DNA from 4 places in the Kitasatospora sp. NPDC088351 genome. Region 1 is predicted to be linked to each of the others. Evidence: riboswitches for the same ligand, from Rfam matches in the RefSeq annotation. Region 1 holds a riboswitch; each other region holds the start of a gene.
What was found. Region 1 has a riboswitch for cobalamin ahead of AB0P06_RS14915 (prenyltransferase/squalene oxidase repeat-containing protein). Riboswitches for the same ligand answer to the same signal wherever they lie in the genome.

Region 1 (4,204 bases):
CCGCTCGGGGTCGCCGCCCCGGCGGCGTCGAGGACGGCGCCGAGCGTCGTGGTGGTGCCGGTCGGGGTGACGGTGACCGCGCAGACCCTGGGCGAGCCGGTGCCGTCGTCGACGACCAGGGCGAGCCGGGCGGCGGTGCCGGCGGTGAAGGAACCGGTGGTGGCCCAGGTCGGCTCCCCGGCGGTGGTCGGGGTGGGCGGGGTGGCGGTGAAGCCCGCCCCGGCGACCGCACGCAGCCCGTCGACGGAGGCGTAGGGGGAGGGGGCGGTGTCGGTGGGCAGGTACTTGAAGCCGCCACCGGGCTTGAACTGCTGGGAGATCAGGAAGTCGACCGGGGTCTTGCCGGTGCCGCTGGTGAAGTCGGCGCCCTGGGGGTTGATGCCGCAGGCGTTGAGACCGGAGACGGCCCAGCCGTTGGAGTCGGTGTTGGCGCCGAACATCGAGTTGAAGGCGCCGGAGGCGACGAGCTTGCCCTTGAGGAAGTTCTTGGCGGCGACGATCGCGGGGTCGGTGCCGGGCACGCCGCTGCTGCACAGCGAGGCCATGGCGGCGCCGGTCATGTCGATGTCACCGGCCTGGGCGAGTGCGGCCGGATCGCCGGCGGCCTTGCCGAAGTTCCAGCCCCCGTCGTTGTGCTGGTTGGCGCGGACCGCCGTGACCGAGGCGTCGAGCAGGGCCTGCGGCACCCGCTGGGCGCCGCTCTGCGTCCTGGCGCCGCCGAGGGCGAGCAGGCCGAACACGGTGCCGTTGAAGTTGGCGGACGGGCCGTAGTAACCGGGCTCGGCGGTCTGCCAGTAGGCGGCGACGTCCGCGATGAGGTTGCGGCCGGGGCCGACGCGCGCGGGGTCGATCCCGGCGGCGTAGGCGTTGAGGACGCCCCGCTCGTAGTCGGTGACGACGGGCGCGGCGCTCGGCCAGGTGGTGGCGGCGAGCTGGTTGCGGTACACCAGGCGGGCGTTCCTGGTGGCGTCGCCGCCCGGGGCCACGTCCGCCGCGGCGGTGCCGGCGGCCGCCAGCGCGCTGAACGCCCACTCGTCGGAGAGGCCCCCGCCGGTGACGTAGCTGCCGTCGGCGGCCTGGAGGGACTTCAGATAGGTGACGCCGGTGCTCTTCGAGGTGGCTGTCTGGGCCGGGGTGGCGGTCGCGTGGGCGGGGACGGCGGAGAGCAGCAGGGCGCCGGCCGTTATCGGGACGGCCACCGCGGAGGAGACGCGCGAGGAGGAGAGGAGGGACGACACGGGGCGGGCTCCTTGGAGTGACGGGCGCCGACCCGGCTCCGGGCCCCGGGGCTCCCTCGGGAGTTCGGCGGCCGGAGCGGCCGCCGCCCGGATCGCGTGGGCAGGCTTTCGCCGGTGGTACGTGGCCGGGCGGGCATTCGGGCTCGGGACGGCGGAACCGCCCCATACCGTTGCGCGTCAGCCCTGGAATCGCACCAGGTTCCCCCGCTCGGCCACCGGGGACGCTACCGCACGGTGCTGCCACCGGCGAGGTGTCCAAGACGACATGACGACTCATTGACGGCCGACGCGGGAGCGTGGTCTGATGAACCGTTTTTCATCCTCGGCAGTAGGGGAAGCCGGTCCAACTCCGGCGCTGACCCGCAACCGTAGATCCGCCCCTCCGGGCGGATGAGCCGGACTGCCTGCGCCGAGGGCCTGTTCAGAAGCACTTGCGTCGTCGAGGACTACGACGCGGTCGGGACGGTCCCCATGCCGGGGAGCCGTCGGCTGCGCCGTGACACCCCGTCGACCGATCAGGGAGTCGCCGGTGAGGGTCAACAGCACGCGCACACGTCACAGAGCCCGGGGTCTGACGTCCCTGCTGGCCACCGGCGCCGTCGCTGCCGCCGCGGGCGGTACGGTCCTGCTCGGCCACCCCGGTACCGCGGCCGCCGACCCGATCGAGGAGTGCACCGCCACCACCGGCGCGATCGTCGCCGTCGACTTCGGCCACTGGGGCGGCGGGGTCGTCCGCGGCTGCGACGCCCACCCCACCACCGGGATGAACCTGCTGCACAACGCCGGCTTCACCACCACCGGCACCGAGCACGACGGCCCGGCGTTCATCTGCCGGCTCGGCAACGGCACCTTCAACAGCGGCACCCAGTACCCGACAGCCGCCGAGGAGCTCTGCGTCAACACCCCGCAGGCTACCGCGTACTGGTCGTACTGGATCGCCGAACCCGGTCGGCAGACCTGGTCCTACAGCCAGTTCGGCGCCGCCACCCAGAAGCCGAAGCCCGGCGAGGTCGAGGCCTGGGTGTACGGCGGCACCGACATCGGCGGCACCAGCGGGGCACCCTCCTTCACCCCGGACTCCGTCCGCGCCGAGAACGGCGCCGGTCCGTCCCCCTCGGCCTCCGCCTCCCCCTCGGCGTCCATCTCCCCCTCGGCGTCCATCTCCCCCTCGACGTCCCCGAGCCCGACCGGCCCGTCGTCCGCCGCGGGCGACCCCGTCGCGGCGGCCGCCTGGCTGGCCGGCCGGCTCGTCGACGGCGACCACATGGAGAACTGGGCCTTCGAGGGCCCCGACCTCCCCCGGACGTCCCTCACCGCGATCGCCCTGGCCGCCGCCGGGACGGAGGACCCGGTCCTGCGCAAGGTCCTCGCCTACCTCGCCGCCCACACCGACGCGTTCCTCCTCCCGGACGGGCCGTCCGCCGAGCCCGACGCCAGGGCCGCCGCGCTGCTGGCCCTGGTCGCCGAGAGCACCGGCGGCAACCCCCGTGCCTTCGGCGGCCGCGACCTGATCGCCGCGCTCACCGACCACGTCTGTGCCTCGGCCGGCGAGAACGGCAAGTGCACCGCCGCCGGGGACTTCCACGGTGCGGCCTCGCCCTGGGTCCAGGCCCTGGGCGTCATCGCCCTGCAGCGGGCCGAGGTCGCTCCGCCCGCCTCGGCGCTCACCCGGTTCACGGCGCTCCAGTGCGCCGACGGCGGCATCGCCGGAGCGATGATCGTGGCGGGCGACTACTGCGAGTCCGATCCGTCCGGCACCGCTCTCGCCGTTCTCGCCCTGCGCAAGGCCGGCGGCTTCGAGCAGACGGCGAAGAAGGCCGCCGACCAACTGGCCGCGAGCCAGCAGGCCGACGGCTCCTACCTCCCCTACACCGGCGCCGCGGGCGGCGACACCGGCAGCACCGCCCGCGTGGCCCAGGCTCTCAAGGCCACCGGCCGGAGCGCCGGACAGACCGCCGCCAGGACCTGGCTCGCCGCCCGGCAGGGCCAGGACGGCGGCTTCGGCACCGACGAGTCGACCACCGAGTCCGACCCGGACGCCACCGAACAGGCCATCCTCGCCCTGACCGGCACCGACCCGACCGGCGTCCGGCACGACCCGAACGCGGCCACGACCGCGCCGCCCGGCCCGCACCCCGGGAAGACCCCCGATCTCGGCAAGGGCAGCGCCTACCTGACCGACCCGGCACGCCTGATCGACGGTCACTACTACGAGGCCTTCCCGGCCTTCGCCGACTTCGGCCTCACCATCGACGGCGCCTACGCCCTCGCCGCCACCGGCGCGGACGACGCGGCCCTGCGCAGGATCGTCGACTTCCTGGACCAGCAGGGCAAGGACGCCGGCGACCGAACCGTCAACGACTGGACGGGCATCGGCACCGAGTACGCCGGCGGCGGCTCGATCGGCAAGGAGGCGCTGCTCGCCGAGATCACCGGCCGCGACCCGCGCGCCTTCGGCGGCCACGACCTGATCGCCGCCCTCGCCACGGCGGTCTGCGCCCAGACGAACCCGGACACCGGCTGCGCGGCGCCCGGCAACTACACCTACGCCACCTCGGTCTTCTCCCAGGCGCTCGGCATCATGGCCCAGCTGCGCGCCGGGGAGACCGGGCCGGCCGCCGCGCCGGTCGCCTACCTGAAGAGCCTCCAGCACGCCGACGGCTCCTGGCCGAGCCTGATCCCCGCCACCGGGGACTCCGACGTGGACAGCACCGCCATGGCGGCCATGGCCCTCGCCCTCGCTCCCGGGGACGACGGCGCCCAGGCCGTGGACAAGGCCCTCGGCTGGCTGGCCGGCAAGCAGGAGGCCGACGGCGGCTTCCCCGGCGCGGCCGGTGACTCCACCAACTCGGCCGCCCTCGCGATCCAGGGGATGACGCTGCGTCAGAGCGCCTACGCCGGCCCGATCGCCAAGGCGCTGGACTTCCTCGCCGGCCAGCAGAACAGCGACGGCGGCTTCAACGTCG
Region 2 (4,204 bases), on a different contig from region 1:
GGCGCGTCGAGGCCGTCCCGGACACCCTCGCCGCCTTCAGGCAACGCGTGGCCGACCCCCGCTACGGCTTCGACATCAGGAACCCACGATGAGCGCGGCCTCCGAGCCACCCCTGACCCCGGACAGCCCCGTCCCTGCCCCCGGCGGCACCGCGACGCGCGCCGGGAGCAGCCGCCCCCGGCCGGACGCGGACACCCTGCCCCGGCCCGCCGCCGAGCGGGGCACCGCCGCCCCCGAGGACGACAACCAGGCCGTCGAGCTGGCGCCGTACACCATCCCGCAGGTCCCCGCGATCGGCTGGGACCCGGCCCCCAGCCCCCGGCGCCGCTGGATAGCCCGCGGTCTGCTGCTCGCCGTGCTGATCGTCCAGGCCGCGCTCTCGCTGCGCCTGCTGGCCGCCGCGCACCCCGACGAGGCCGCGACCATGGTGGCCGGCCGCCAGCAGCTCGCCCACCTGCTGCACGGCACCGCCGTCACCTCCGACCTGGTCGGCCGGACACCCGGCTCGCCCTGGCTGTACCCGCCGCTGGCCGGCGCCGCCGCCAACGCCAACGGCATCTTCGGCGCCCGGGTACTCAGTCTCTGCTTCGCCCTGCTGACCACCGTGCTGCTGTACTCGCTGACCCGCCGGCTCTTCAACGAGCGGGTGGCCATCTGCTCCATCGCCGCCTACGCGGTGGTGCAGTCGACCGTCGTCGTCGGCTTCTACGCCGCCCCCGAGGCGCCGGCCGTTCTTCTGGTCGCCCTCGCGGCCTGGATCACGGTGTTCACCGCCCGCCGCCCGGTGGCCCTGGTCCTGCTCGCCGCACCGGCCGCCGCCCTCGCCTGCGCGGTCGCGTACGCCTCGACGCTCGCCATGCCCGCCCTGGCCGCCCTCGCGCTGGCCACCGCCTGGCCGCACCGGCGGCTCGGCCCGGCCGCCCTGCGCGCGCTGCTGCTCGCCGCCGGCACGGCCGGCGCGCTGCTCCCCTTCGGCGTACTCGGCACGATCGCGGGATGGTCCCCGGCCCGCGGCCAGGCCGGCCGCACGGTCGGCGGGATCCTCCTGGACACCGTCCAGTGGGGCGGCCTGTTCACCGTCCTCGCGGTGGCCGGCACGATCGCCTACGTCCGCCGCGAGCAGATGCACGAGTCCCCGGAGAACGGCGGCGTCACCACCACCCGGGCCCAGCGCGCGCTGCTGGGCACCGCGCTGACCGCCACCGCGCTGCTGGTCCCGGCGATCCACCTGGCGCTGGGCTCCTCCGGGGCGATGTTCCGCCACCTCGGCTTCGGGATGCTGCTCGCCGCCCCGCTGGCCGGGGTCGGCCTCACCCGGCTGGTCGGCGCGCACTTCCGCCACCCGCAGCTGGGCATCCTGGTGTGGGTCGCCCTGCTCGCGCTGGGCCTCGAACAGTCCGCGCTGCGCTACCAGAACGGGCCCGACTCCGGGCGGCTGCTCGCCGTCCTGCGGGTGCACGCCGAACCGCAGGGCCGCTACCTCACCGAGGTCGACGGACTCGCCGAGTACTACCTGGGCACCGTCAGTACACCTGAGCAGTGGGTCTCGGCGCGCAACGGGACCGACTACCGGGACGCCGCCGGGGTGCAGCACCACGGCGACGACGGCAGCGCGGCCGCCATCCGGGACGGCTGGTTCACCATGGTCGTCCTCGACAGCACCGCGCCGGCTGCCACGGACCGCGCCCTGGCGGCCGCTCTGGCCGCCGGCGGACAGTACCGGCTGATCGCCCAGTTCACCTCGCCGACGGGCGACTCCAGCACCTACAAGGTCTACCTGAAGCACTGACGCCCCGCCGAGCCTGTCCGGGCTCGCGACACGACGGCCACAACATATGGTGCCGCCACAGTCGACCGCCACTAGATGTATGCTCACTCCTGCTGTCGACGCAGGGGAACCCGGTGCGAGTCCGGGACTGCCCCGCAGCGGTGTGCGGGCCTCTGGAAGCAGGGCCCGCGAGTCCGAGTACCTGCCGGCGGCGTGCCACCGGCCTCCCCGCAGAGGCCCCGAAGCACTGCACCACGTCCGGGCCTCGCGGGCGGGCCGGGGATGACACTGTCGCGCGACGCCACCGGGCGTTCGCGCCGTGCTCCCCTGCCCCGAACGGTCCGGCACCCCGATGCACCGACGCCGATCGCCGCCAGGAGAGAGCGCCTTGACCACCGCTGCCTCAGCCACCCTGCCCGCCCAGGGTTCCAGCTTCGCCCCCGTCGACCCGACGGTCTCCGACCCCGGCGGTGCGCTGCTCCGGCTGCTGACCGACCGCAGCGCCGATCTCCCCCAGGTGGACCCCGGCCATGTCGCCGCCGCCGCGCTGCGCGGCCGCCACGCCGGCTCGGACTTCGCCGAGCTGCGCGGGCTGGCCGTGGACGCCGCCGCGTCGATGATCGCCGAGGACCCGCAGTACTCGAAGCTGGCCGCGCGCCTGCTCGCGCTGGAGATCGTCGACGAGGCGGTCAGCCAGGGCTCGGTCTCCTTCTCCGCCTCGGTCGCGGTCGGCCACGCCGAGGGCCTGATCGGCGACACCACCGCCGCCTTCGTCGCCAAGCACGCCGCGACCCTGGACGCGCTCGTCGACCCGCGGGGCGACGACCGCTTCGAGTACTTCGGCCTGCGCACCGTGCAGTCCCGCTACCTGCTGCGCCACCCGATCACCCGCAAGGTGGTCGAGACCCCGCAGCACTTCCTGCTCCGCGTCGCCAGCGGCCTGGCGGTCGGCGACAACGAGCAGTCGGTGCGCGAGGTGGCCGAGCTGTACGGCCTGATGAGCCGGCTGGAGTACCTGACCTCCTCCCCGACCCTGTTCAACTCCGGCACCCGGCACCCGCAGATGTCGAGCTGCTACCTGCTCGACTCCCCGCTGGACAACCTGGACTCGATCTACTCCCGGTACGCCCAGATCGCCCGTCTCTCCAAGCACGCCGGCGGCATCGGCCTGTCCTACTCGCGGATCCGCTCGCGCGGCAGCCTGATCCGGGGCACCAACGGCAAGTCCAACGGCATCGTCCCGTTCCTGCGCACCCTCGACTCCTCGGTCGCCGCCGTCAACCAGGGCGGCCGCCGCAAGGGCGCGGCCTGCGTCTACCTGGAGACCTGGCACGCGGACATCGAGGAGTTCCTGGAGCTGCGCGACAACACCGGTGAGGAGGCGCGCCGCACGCACAACCTCAACCTGGCGCACTGGATCCCGGACGAGTTCATGCGCCGGGTCAACGCCAACGCCGACTGGTCGCTGTTCTCCCCCGCCGACGTGCCCGAGCTGGTCGACCTCTGGGGTGCCGAGTTCGACGAGGCGTACCTGAAGGCCGAGCAGTCCGGCAAGGCCGTCCGCACCATCCCCGCGCAGACCCTGTACGCCCGGATGATGCGCACCCTGGCGCAGACCGGCAACGGCTGGATGACCTTCAAGGACGCCTCCAACCGCGCCGCCAACCAGACCGCGCTGCCCGGCCGCACGGTGCACAGCTCCAACCTCTGCACCGAGATCCTGGAGGTCACGGACGACTCCGAGACCGCCGTCTGCAACCTCGGCTCGGTCAACCTCGGCGCCCACGTCGCCGCCGGCGCCACCGCCGACGACCTGCTGAACGCGCTGGACTGGGACCGCCTGGACGCCACCGTCCGCACCGCCGTCACCTTCCTCGACCGCGTGGTGGACATCAACTTCTACCCGACCCCCGAGGCCGGTGCCTCCAACTCCCGCTGGCGCCCGGTGGGCCTCGGCGTGATGGGCCTGCAGGACGTCTTCTTCCAGCTGCGGATCGACTTCGACTCCGCCGAGGCGAAGCGGCTCTCCACCCTCATCGCCGAGCGCATCATGCTCACCGCGTACGAGCGCTCCAGCGAGCTGGCCGAGCAGCTGGGCCGCCACGAGGCATACGGCGAGACCCGGGCCGCCCGCGGCGAGCTGCACATCGACCACTTCCCGAGCGCCGCTCCGGAGTGGGCCGACCGCTGGGCCGCCCTGCGGACCAGGCTCGCCGAGACCGGCCTGCGCAACTCGCTGCTGCTGGCCATCGCGCCGACCGCGACCATCGCCTCGATCGCCGGCGTCTACGAGTGCATCGAGCCGCAGGTCTCCAACCTGTTCAAGCGCGAGACCCTCTCCGGCGAGTTCCTCCAGGTCAACCCGTACCTGGTGCGCGAGCTGAAGGAGCTCGGCGTCTGGGACCAGCAGACCCGGGACGCGCTGCGCGACGCCAA
Region 3 (4,204 bases), on a different contig from region 1:
CTCGACCAGGCCGACCAGCAGGGCCTGGCCCCAGGCCCGGGCCGCGGCGCCCACCGTCATGGCGAGTGCCCGGCCGGCGGCGCGGGCGTCCTCGGGGAGCAGTTCGCCGCGCTTGTCGACCTCGGAGAGTTCGCCGGCCCAGCGGGCGATCCGGACGGCGTCGACGAGCATCCGACGGGCCAGCGGAGCGAGCTCGGCGGGGGCCGGGAAGCCCTCCGGTACGGGGACCCGGCCTCGGCCGGGAGCGGGTGCGGGGCCTCGTCGGCGGGGTACGCCGGGAGCGCCCGGCCTGATGCCGGCGGGGCGGTGGGCCGTTCCGGGGAGACGGGTCACCGTCGCACCGGTACCGATCGTCGGCGGGAGCGGGGCATCACGGTCGCGCGGGTTCCGAGACGTCACGTCGAGCAGTCTTCCCCTTGTACCGGCCTTCTGTCACATCCGGTTGGCCACGGACTCCGGAAGGGCGGTCGCGGCGGGTCGACAAGATCGGGCAACAGAGGCCAAACCGCCTGGCCGGATCTGCATGACGCGAACACGCCAGGTCAGAGCGGTCGGCCGGCCGGGCCGGAGGGAGCTGCCGGACGGCCGGCCGGAGCCGTCGTCAGAGCAACGGCGTGAGCCAGCGGCGCAACAGCTCTTCATAGCGGTCGGGGTCGGCGTTCCAGAGGGCGGCGTGGTCGGCGCCGGGGAAGGCCTGGAGGCTGACCAGGTCGAAGCGGCGGTCGGCGAGCCGGGCGGCGGCCCGCCAGGGCGCCACCGGGTCGTCGGGGCTGTGCAGCACCATGGTGGGCACCCGCAGGTCGGTGCCCTCGGCGAGCCGCGCGAAGTCGGCCAGGTCCACCCCGGTCCGGCCCTCGGCGGCGAGCACGCCCGGCCCGGCGGCCGTACGGCCGAACCCGGCCCGGGTGGCGCCCCGGCGGGCGAAGACCGGCCGGTCGAGCACCGGGGAGTCCAGTACCAGGCCGCTGATCGCCGAGGTCCAGGCGGACCGGGCGGCGGTCTGCAGCACCATCGTGGCGCCGAGCGACCAGCCGTGTAGGACGACCCGGCCGGCGCCGCTGTCCAGGGCCAGCCGCACTGCCGCCTCGACGTCCCGCCACTCGGTCTCGCCGAAGTCGTCGAGGCCGTCCGGCGCGGCCGGCGCGCCCCGGTCTCCCCGGTAGGTGACGGCGAGGGCGGGCAGACCGAGACGGTGCAGCACGGGCAACACCGGGAGCGTCTGCTGCCGGTCGGCGCCCGGGCCGTGCACCAGGATCACCCAGGTGCCGCGTTTGCCGTCGAGCCGCCAGGCGGGCAGGGCGCCCAGCTCACCCTCGGCGGCGGTCTCGACGTAGGGCAGGCCGAGCGCGCCGGTCGGGTCGCCGAGGTGGACCCGGGGGGTGAAGCGGACCTCGGTGCCGGGTGTCAGGGCGCCCCGGTCGGCGCGGACCAGTCGGCGGGTGACGCCCTGTTCGTCGGCGTGCAGGATCTCGTCGACCACCGCGTGGCCGCCCTCGTCCCACTCGACGGCCCAGCGGCCGGGGCGGGTGCTCTCCGGGCTGCGGGTGAAGGTGGCCCGCCCGACGGCCAGGCTCCGCACCGTGACGGGGCCCGCCTGCGGCCGGGAAACGGCCGCCGGGTGGAGCATCCGCTGGACGGCCCTGCGCCCGGCCAGCAGTACGGCGGCCCCGGTGCCGACGGCGGCGGCCGCCACGGCGGCCGCGGTTCCCCAACGCATATCGCTCCCCGCTCTGTTGATCGCGGACTGGGCACCCACCAGTCCACTCGCGGGACCGGACCGGGGCCACCGGGCATGGGCCGACCGGGTGTCACGCCGGACGGGACAGCGGGGGCCGCGGCCTCCACCTGCGGCCGGGCGATCGCGCCCTCTCCGCACCCCCGCGACACCGACCCGCGGAGGCGGCGCGCGGGCGGGCCGTGTGACCAACCCCTCCGTGACCTTGGTTGACTCCCGGTTCGGCCGCGTGATGGGATCCTTCAGCCAAACGGAGGCATGCAGAGGAAGCCGGTGCGAGTCCGGCGCGGTCCCGCCACTGTCACCGGGGAGCACGCTCGGATCAATTCCCTCCTTGCCCGCCAACAGGCAGGAGGGGCCCATCGGCGGGCCGTCAGAAGCCGCTGGAGGCTCCGGGGGTGTGTCGGACCCGGAAGCCAGGAGACTCTCGCCGCCGGTACGTCGATCCAGGGCGCGGACCCTGAGTGAGGACACGCACGCGATGCAGGCTGCCCCGACCACCCGCCCCCTCTGCCGCCCTTCGCCGTGCGCCCGCTGACCCGCGCGGCCGCCTTCGCGCTGGGCGCCGTCGCGGGACATCTCGCCGACGCCCGCTTCGCCGATCCCCGGCGCGGCCACCCGGTGGCCGCCTTCGGCAGCGCGGCGGGCCGGCTGGAGAAGACGCTCTGGCGCGACGACCGCGCCGCCGGCACCGCCTACACCGCGCTCTGCGTGGGCACCGTCGCGGCCGGGGCGGTGGCCGCCGAACGCGCCCTGGGCCGGCGGCCGCTCGGCCGCGCCGCGCTGACCGCCGCCGCGACCTGGACGGTGCTCGGCGGCACCTCGCTCACCCGGGAGGCCAGGACCATCGGCCGCTCGCTCGCCGCGGGCGATCTGACGGCGGCCCGGGAACGGCTGCCGCATCTGTGCGGGCGCGACCCGAGCGCGCTGGACGAACAGCAGATCGCCCGCGCGGTGGTCGAGTCGGTCGCCGAGAACACCGCCGACGCCGTGGTGAACGCCCTGGTCTGGGGCGCGCTCGCGGGCACGCCCGGGCTGCTGGCGTTCCGCGCCGTCAACACGCTGGACGCGATGGTCGGCCACCGCTCGCCGCGCTACGCCCGGTTCGGCTGGGCCTCGGCCCGGCTGGACGACGTAGCGGGCTGGCCGGGCGCCCGGCTGACCGCGCTGCTCACCGTGGCCGCCGCGCCCGAACCCCGGACGGCCTGGCGGATCTGGCGCCGGGACGGCTCCGCGCACCCGAGCCCCAACGCGGGCCAGGCCGAGTCCGCGTTCGCGGGCGCGGTCGGCGTGCGGCTGGGCGGCACCCTCGCGTACGGGGAGCGGGTGGAGCACCGGCCGGTGCTGGGCGGCGAGCTGCGGCCGGTGACGGTGGACGACATCGAGCGGGCCTGCCGGCTCTCCCGCCGGGTGGGCCTGCTGGCCCTGGGCACGGCCGTCGCCGGGCACGCGGCGGTCCGGGCCGCCACAGGAAGCCGGACCGTCCTGGGACGGAAGAAGAGGAGGAGCGCATGAGCAACGCACTGCTGGTCGCCGGGACGACCTCGGACGCCGGCAAGACCGTGGTCACCGCGGGCATCTGCCGCTGGCTGGCCCGGCAGGGTGTCCGGGTGGCGCCGTTCAAGGCGCAGAACATGTCGCTGAACTCCTTCGTCACCGCCGGCGGCGCCGAGATCGGCCGCGCCCAGGCGATGCAGGCGCAGGCGGCCCGGGTGGAGCCCGAGGCGGCGATGAACCCGGTGCTGCTCAAGCCGGGCGCGGACGGCCGCAGCCAGGTCGTGCTGCTCGGCCGCCCGGTCGCCGAGGTGGGCGCGCTGGACTACCGCGAGCGCAAGCCGGTGCTGCTGGAGCGGGCCCTGGAGTGCCTGGCGGACCTGCGCAGCCGCTACGACGTGGTGGTCTGCGAGGGGGCCGGGTCGCCCGCCGAGATCAATCTGCGCGACCGGGACATCGCCAACATGGGTCTGGCCACCGCCGCCGGGCTGCCGGTGGTGGTGGTCGGGGACATCGACCGCGGCGGGGTGTTCGCCGCCATGTACGGGACGCTGGCGCTGCTGTCCGCCGAGGACCAGCGCCATGTGACGGGCTGGTTCGTCAACAAGTTCCGGGGCGACGCCCGGCTGCTGGCGCCCGGGCTGGAGATGCTGGACCGGCTGACCGGCCGCCCGGTGCTCGGCACCCTGCCGATGCTGCCCGGGCTCTGGCTGGACGCCGAGGACTCGCTGGACCTGTCCACCGTGGTGGACCGCGCCGAGGGCCGCGGGCCGGTCGGCGCGGACGTGCTGCGGGTGGCCGTGGTGCGCTTCCCGAGGCTGTCCAACTTCACCGACGTGGACGCGCTGGCGCAGGAGCCCGGGGTGCTGGTCCGCTGGGCCACCCGGCCCGAGGAGCTGGCCGACGCCGACCTGGTGATCCTGCCCGGCACCCGGGCCACCGTCGCCGACCTGGCCTGGCTGCGCGAACGTGGTC
Region 4 (4,204 bases), on a different contig from region 1:
GTCACCGGGTAGTGGTCGGAGCCCGCCGCGGCCTCGCCGCTCGGGGCGATCTCGGCCCCGCACGCGGTCAGCGCGAGGGTGAGCAGGGCGGTGGCGGCGACGGCCTTGGTGCGCATGGGAGTTCCTCGGGTCGGGGGGAGGGGCGGAAAGGGCGGGAGGGGAAGCGGGGTCAGCGGAGCCGGTCGAAGAGCAGCTGGACGGCGCCGGTCTCGGGGTGCCGTACGGGGGTCGCGCGGACGCCGAACACCCCGGCCAGCAGCGCGGGGCGCAGCACCTCGACGGGCGGTCCGGAGGCGACGATCCGGCCGGCCCTGATCACGTACAGCAGGTCGCAGTGGCCGGCCGCCAGGTTGAGGTCGTGCAGCGCGGTGAGCACCGTCGGCCCGGCCGCCCGGACCAGCGCCAGCACCTCCAACTGGTGGGCGATGTCCAGGTGGTTGGTGGGTTCGTCGAGCACCAGGACCCGGGGCTCCTGGACGAGCGCGCGGGCGATCAGCACCCTCTGCTTCTCGCCGCCGGACAGGCTCAGGAAGCCCCGCCCGGCCAGGTGGTCCGCGCCGACCCGGGCCAGCGCCTCGGCGCAGCGCCGGTCGTCCCCGCCGGTCGGGCCGGCGAATCCGCTGCGGTGCGGCAGCCGGCCCATGCCGACCACCTCGGCCACGGTGAAGTCGAACTCGGCGGAGTGTTCCTGCGGCAGTGCGGCGACCCGCCGGGCGGCCTCGCGGGGGGTGAGCGCGTGCAGGTCCTCGCCGCCCAGCCGGACGGCGCCGGCGGCGGGCCGCAGTGCCCGGTAGACGCAGCGCAGCAGGGTCGACTTGCCGCTGCCGTTCGGTCCGACCAGGCCGACCACCTGTCCGGCGGCGGCGTCCAGGGTGATGTCGTGGACCAGCCGGGCGCCGGCGATGTCGACCGAGAGCCCGTCGACGGCGATGTCCAGGGCGGTCTCGCTGGCGGTCTCGATGACGGTCTCCGGGGTGTCCGTGGTGTCGGTGCTCGGGTCGGCGTTCGCGCCGGTGCCCATCAGCGGCCTCCGAAGGAGTAGCCGCGGCGGCGCATCAGCAACAGGAAGCAGGGCACCCCGAGCACCGCGGTGACCACCCCGACCGGCAGCTCGGCGGGCGCCAGCAGGGTGCGCGAGACGATGTCCACCCAGACCAGCAGCAGCGCCCCGGCGAACGGCGCGACCAGCAGCACCCGGCGGTGGCCGGCGCCGACCAGCATCCGCACCAGGTGCGGCACCATCAGCCCGACGAAGCCGATCGCGCCGCTGACCGCGACGACGGTGCCGGTGACGGCCGCCGTCACCACGAACAGCTGCCGGCGCAGCCGGTCGGGGTCCACACCGAGCGAGGCCGCCGTCTCGTCGCCCATGGCGAGCGCGTCGAGGCGCCCGGCGGAGAGGGCGAGGCAGGCCAGGCCGGCCAGCACGGTGACGGCGGCGATCGGCACCGAGCCCCAGGTCGCCCCGCCCAGGCTGCCGAGCAGCCACATCATGGCGCTGCGGGCCGCCTCGCCGCGCGCGGCGCCGAACACCATCAGCGCCGTCACCGCGGAGAAGCCGTAGGACATCGCGGTGCCGGTGAGCACCAGCCGCAGCGGGGTGAGCCCGTAGGCGGTCCGGGCGGCCGCGTACACCAGCAGCATCGCCAGCAGGGCCGAGCCGAAGGCGGAGACCGAGAGCGCCCAGACCCCGAGCGAGGCGAAGGCGCCGAGCAGCAGGACGGCGTTGGCGCCGACCGCCGCGCCGGAGGAGATGCCGAGGACGAACGGGTCGGCCAGGGCGTTGCGGACCATGGCCTGCACGGCGACCCCGGTGGCCGCGAGCCCGGCGCCGACCACGGCGGCCAGTACGGTGCGCGGCAGCCGGATCTCCCAGACGATCGCGTACGCCGCCGCCTCCTCGGCCTCCAGCCGACCGCCCGTCAGCCCGGCGCCCAGCAGCCGCAGGACCCGGGACCAGCCGAGGTCGGAGGAGCCCAGGGCGACCCCGCAGACCAGCGACAGCAGCAGGGCCGCGGCCAGGCCGGCGGCCAGGGGCGCGGCGGGTATTCGACGGACCGGTGCGGTCACTGCGGTGCTCACGAGGGGGGCGCGCCTTCGCCTCGGGCCGTGGGCGGCGCGGGGCGGCGCGCCCGGGCCGTGGCGGGGCCGGGGCGCCATCCCCTCGCATTCCACGGCGAGTTGTCGGGAGGTCGGCGCCCCAGGGCGATCGGGCTCACGGGGCCGGGGCCCCGTCCACCGTTGCGGGTCAGCGCCGGATTCGGACCGGACTTCCCCCATGGGACGCCCTGGCAGCATAACAAGCGCTAAGGCCAGGCAACCCTTACAGGTGCCGCCGGGCATGTCCCGGAAACGCGCGACCGCCCCCGTCCGGTGTGGTGGTCCGGGCGGGGGCGGTCGACGGAGGCCGAGCGGCGGTCAGGCCTGCTTGGTCTCCCAGAAGATCTTGTCGACCTCGGCGATCAGGTCGAGCAGGGCCTGACCGGTGGCCGGGTCCGTCGACGCCTTGGCGGCCGAGGCGGCCTTCAGGGTGTCGTTGATCAGCTGGTGCAGCTGCGGGTACTTCTCGAAGTGCGGGGCCTTGAAGTAGTCGCTCCACAGCACCGAGATGTGGTGCTTGACGGCCTCGGCGCGCTGCTCCTTGATGATGACGGCGCGAGCGCGGAAGTGCGCGTCCTCGTTGGCCTGGTACTTCTCCTGGGTGGCCTTGACCGACTCGGCCTCGATCCGCGCCTGCGCCGGGTCGTACACGCCGCAGGGCAGGTCGCAGTGGGCGTGCGCGGTGGCACGCGGTGCAAACAGACGAGAGAACATGGGAGTCCTTCCTTAGATCGTCTTCCCGCGCCCGAGATTACCCTTCCGGTCACGGGGTTTCGCGATCGGTCGGTGGGCCTAGGGCAAAAGGCGGACCCGGAACCGGGTGAATCCGGACATCGGCGGGTGACGGTCCGTACGGCAGACTGGGACGCGGCGAGCCGGGAGGAGGAGTCGTGACGCGGATGGCGGAACCGGAGGGCGGCACCCGCGGGGGTGCCGCACCGTTCGGACTGATCGACGTGGCGGGGGACTCGATGGTGCCGACGCTGCGTGAGGGCGACCGGCTGCTGGTCCGGTACGGGGCGCGGATCAGGCCGGGCGCCGTGGTGGTGGTCCGCCACCCGTTGCAGCAGGACCTGCTCGTGGTGAAGCGGGCCGACGGCCGGCGCCCGAAGGGCTGGTGGCTGCTGTCCGACAACCGGCTGGTCGACAGCGACAGCCGCAGCTACGGCGCCGTCCCGGACGAGCTGGTGCTCGGCCGGGTGCTGCTGCGGCTGCGCCCCCGGCCGGCCTGGCTGGCCCCGGGCCGCCGGCTGGAGCGCCTGCTGCTGGGCCCGCTGGTCCGGGTGCCGGGCCTGGCCCGCCGGCTCGGCGTCTGGGTCCGGCCGGAGGATCTCTAGCCCGGAGGGCCGCTAGCCCTGCCCGGCCAGGACGGCGGCCTCCTGGCGCTTGCGGGCCCGGTACGCGGCGACGTTGGCGCGGGTGGCGCAGCGGTCGGAGCAGTACCGCCGGGAGCGGTTGGTGGAGGTGTCCAGGTAGGCGTTGCGGCAGGGCGCGGCCTGGCAGATGCCGAGCCGGTCGGCGCCCAGTTCGGTGAGGTGGACGGCCAGGCCCATGCAGGCGACCGCGCTGAAGTGGGCCGTGGCGGTGGGCGAGTTGTCGGCGAGGTGCAGGTGCCAGCGCGGGCGCCCGGCGTCGTCCAGGTAGTCGTGGCCGGAGACCAGCGGGCTGACGGGGTACTCCATCAGCAGGCTGTTCAGCAGGTCGACACCCCGGATCTCGTCCCCCTCGGCGGCGGCCTCGAAGACCCCGCGCAGCCGGGTCCGGACGGCACGCAGCCGGGGCAGGTCGGCTTCGTCGGCGAGCGCGGCGGCACGTGTGTTCTCGGAGAACAGGCCGCGGACGGCGTCGACCGAGGTCAGCGTGTCGGTGCCGCGCTCGGGCTCCTCGGTGTTCACCAGCCGGACGGCGAGGTCGGCGTACGAGGCGAGCTCCACGGTGGTCCTTCCAGAATCGGTAACGGGCTGACTGGCTCCAGCCTATTACCTGGGCGGGGCAGGCGTCGGCGCCCGGCAGGTCCGGCCTGCCGGGCGCCGACGGGAGCGTCCTAGAGCACCTTGGACAGGAACGCGCGGGTGCGCTCGTGCTGCGGGTCGGTGAGCACGTC

Region 2: linked by a shared signal. The riboswitch ahead of AB0P06_RS03205 (ribonucleoside-diphosphate reductase subunit alpha) and the one ahead of AB0P06_RS14915 (prenyltransferase/squalene oxidase repeat-containing protein) in region 1 are both predicted to bind cobalamin.
Region 3: linked by a shared signal. The riboswitch ahead of AB0P06_RS16540 (cobalamin biosynthesis protein) and the one ahead of AB0P06_RS14915 (prenyltransferase/squalene oxidase repeat-containing protein) in region 1 are both predicted to bind cobalamin.
Region 4: linked by a shared signal. The riboswitch ahead of AB0P06_RS03350 (iron ABC transporter permease) and the one ahead of AB0P06_RS14915 (prenyltransferase/squalene oxidase repeat-containing protein) in region 1 are both predicted to bind cobalamin.

Annotation. Positions count from the first base shown of each region.
Region 1 is NZ_JBFBIL010000016.1:109,730-113,933, reverse strand. Features, by position in the region: gene AB0P06_RS14920 (hypothetical protein) at 1-1,238, opposite strand, end outside; cobalamin riboswitch at 1,349-1,473, opposite strand; cobalamin riboswitch at 1,526-1,665, shown strand; gene AB0P06_RS14915 (prenyltransferase/squalene oxidase repeat-containing protein) at 1,768-4,204, shown strand, end outside.
Region 2 is NZ_JBFBIL010000003.1:48,738-52,941, reverse strand. Features, by position in the region: gene AB0P06_RS03215 (glycosyl hydrolase) at 1-92, shown strand, start outside; gene AB0P06_RS03210 (glycosyltransferase family 39 protein) at 89-1,789, shown strand; cobalamin riboswitch at 1,862-1,993, shown strand; gene AB0P06_RS03205 (ribonucleoside-diphosphate reductase subunit alpha) at 2,181-4,204, shown strand, end outside.
Region 3 is NZ_JBFBIL010000019.1:75,838-80,041, forward strand. Features, by position in the region: gene AB0P06_RS16530 (hypothetical protein) at 1-171, opposite strand, end outside; gene AB0P06_RS16535 (hypothetical protein) at 602-1,717, opposite strand; cobalamin riboswitch at 1,998-2,162, shown strand; gene AB0P06_RS16540 (cobalamin biosynthesis protein) at 2,261-3,250, shown strand; gene AB0P06_RS16545 (cobyric acid synthase) at 3,247-4,204, shown strand, end outside.
Region 4 is NZ_JBFBIL010000003.1:82,537-86,740, forward strand. Features, by position in the region: gene AB0P06_RS03340 (ABC transporter substrate-binding protein) at 1-116, opposite strand, end outside; gene AB0P06_RS03345 (ABC transporter ATP-binding protein) at 170-937, opposite strand; gene AB0P06_RS03350 (iron ABC transporter permease) at 1,021-2,082, opposite strand; cobalamin riboswitch at 2,187-2,306, opposite strand; gene sodN (superoxide dismutase, Ni) at 2,419-2,814, opposite strand; gene sodX (nickel-type superoxide dismutase maturation protease) at 3,000-3,437, shown strand; gene AB0P06_RS03365 (CGNR zinc finger domain-containing protein) at 3,450-4,034, opposite strand; gene AB0P06_RS03370 (amino acid ABC transporter ATP-binding protein) at 4,145-4,204, opposite strand, start outside.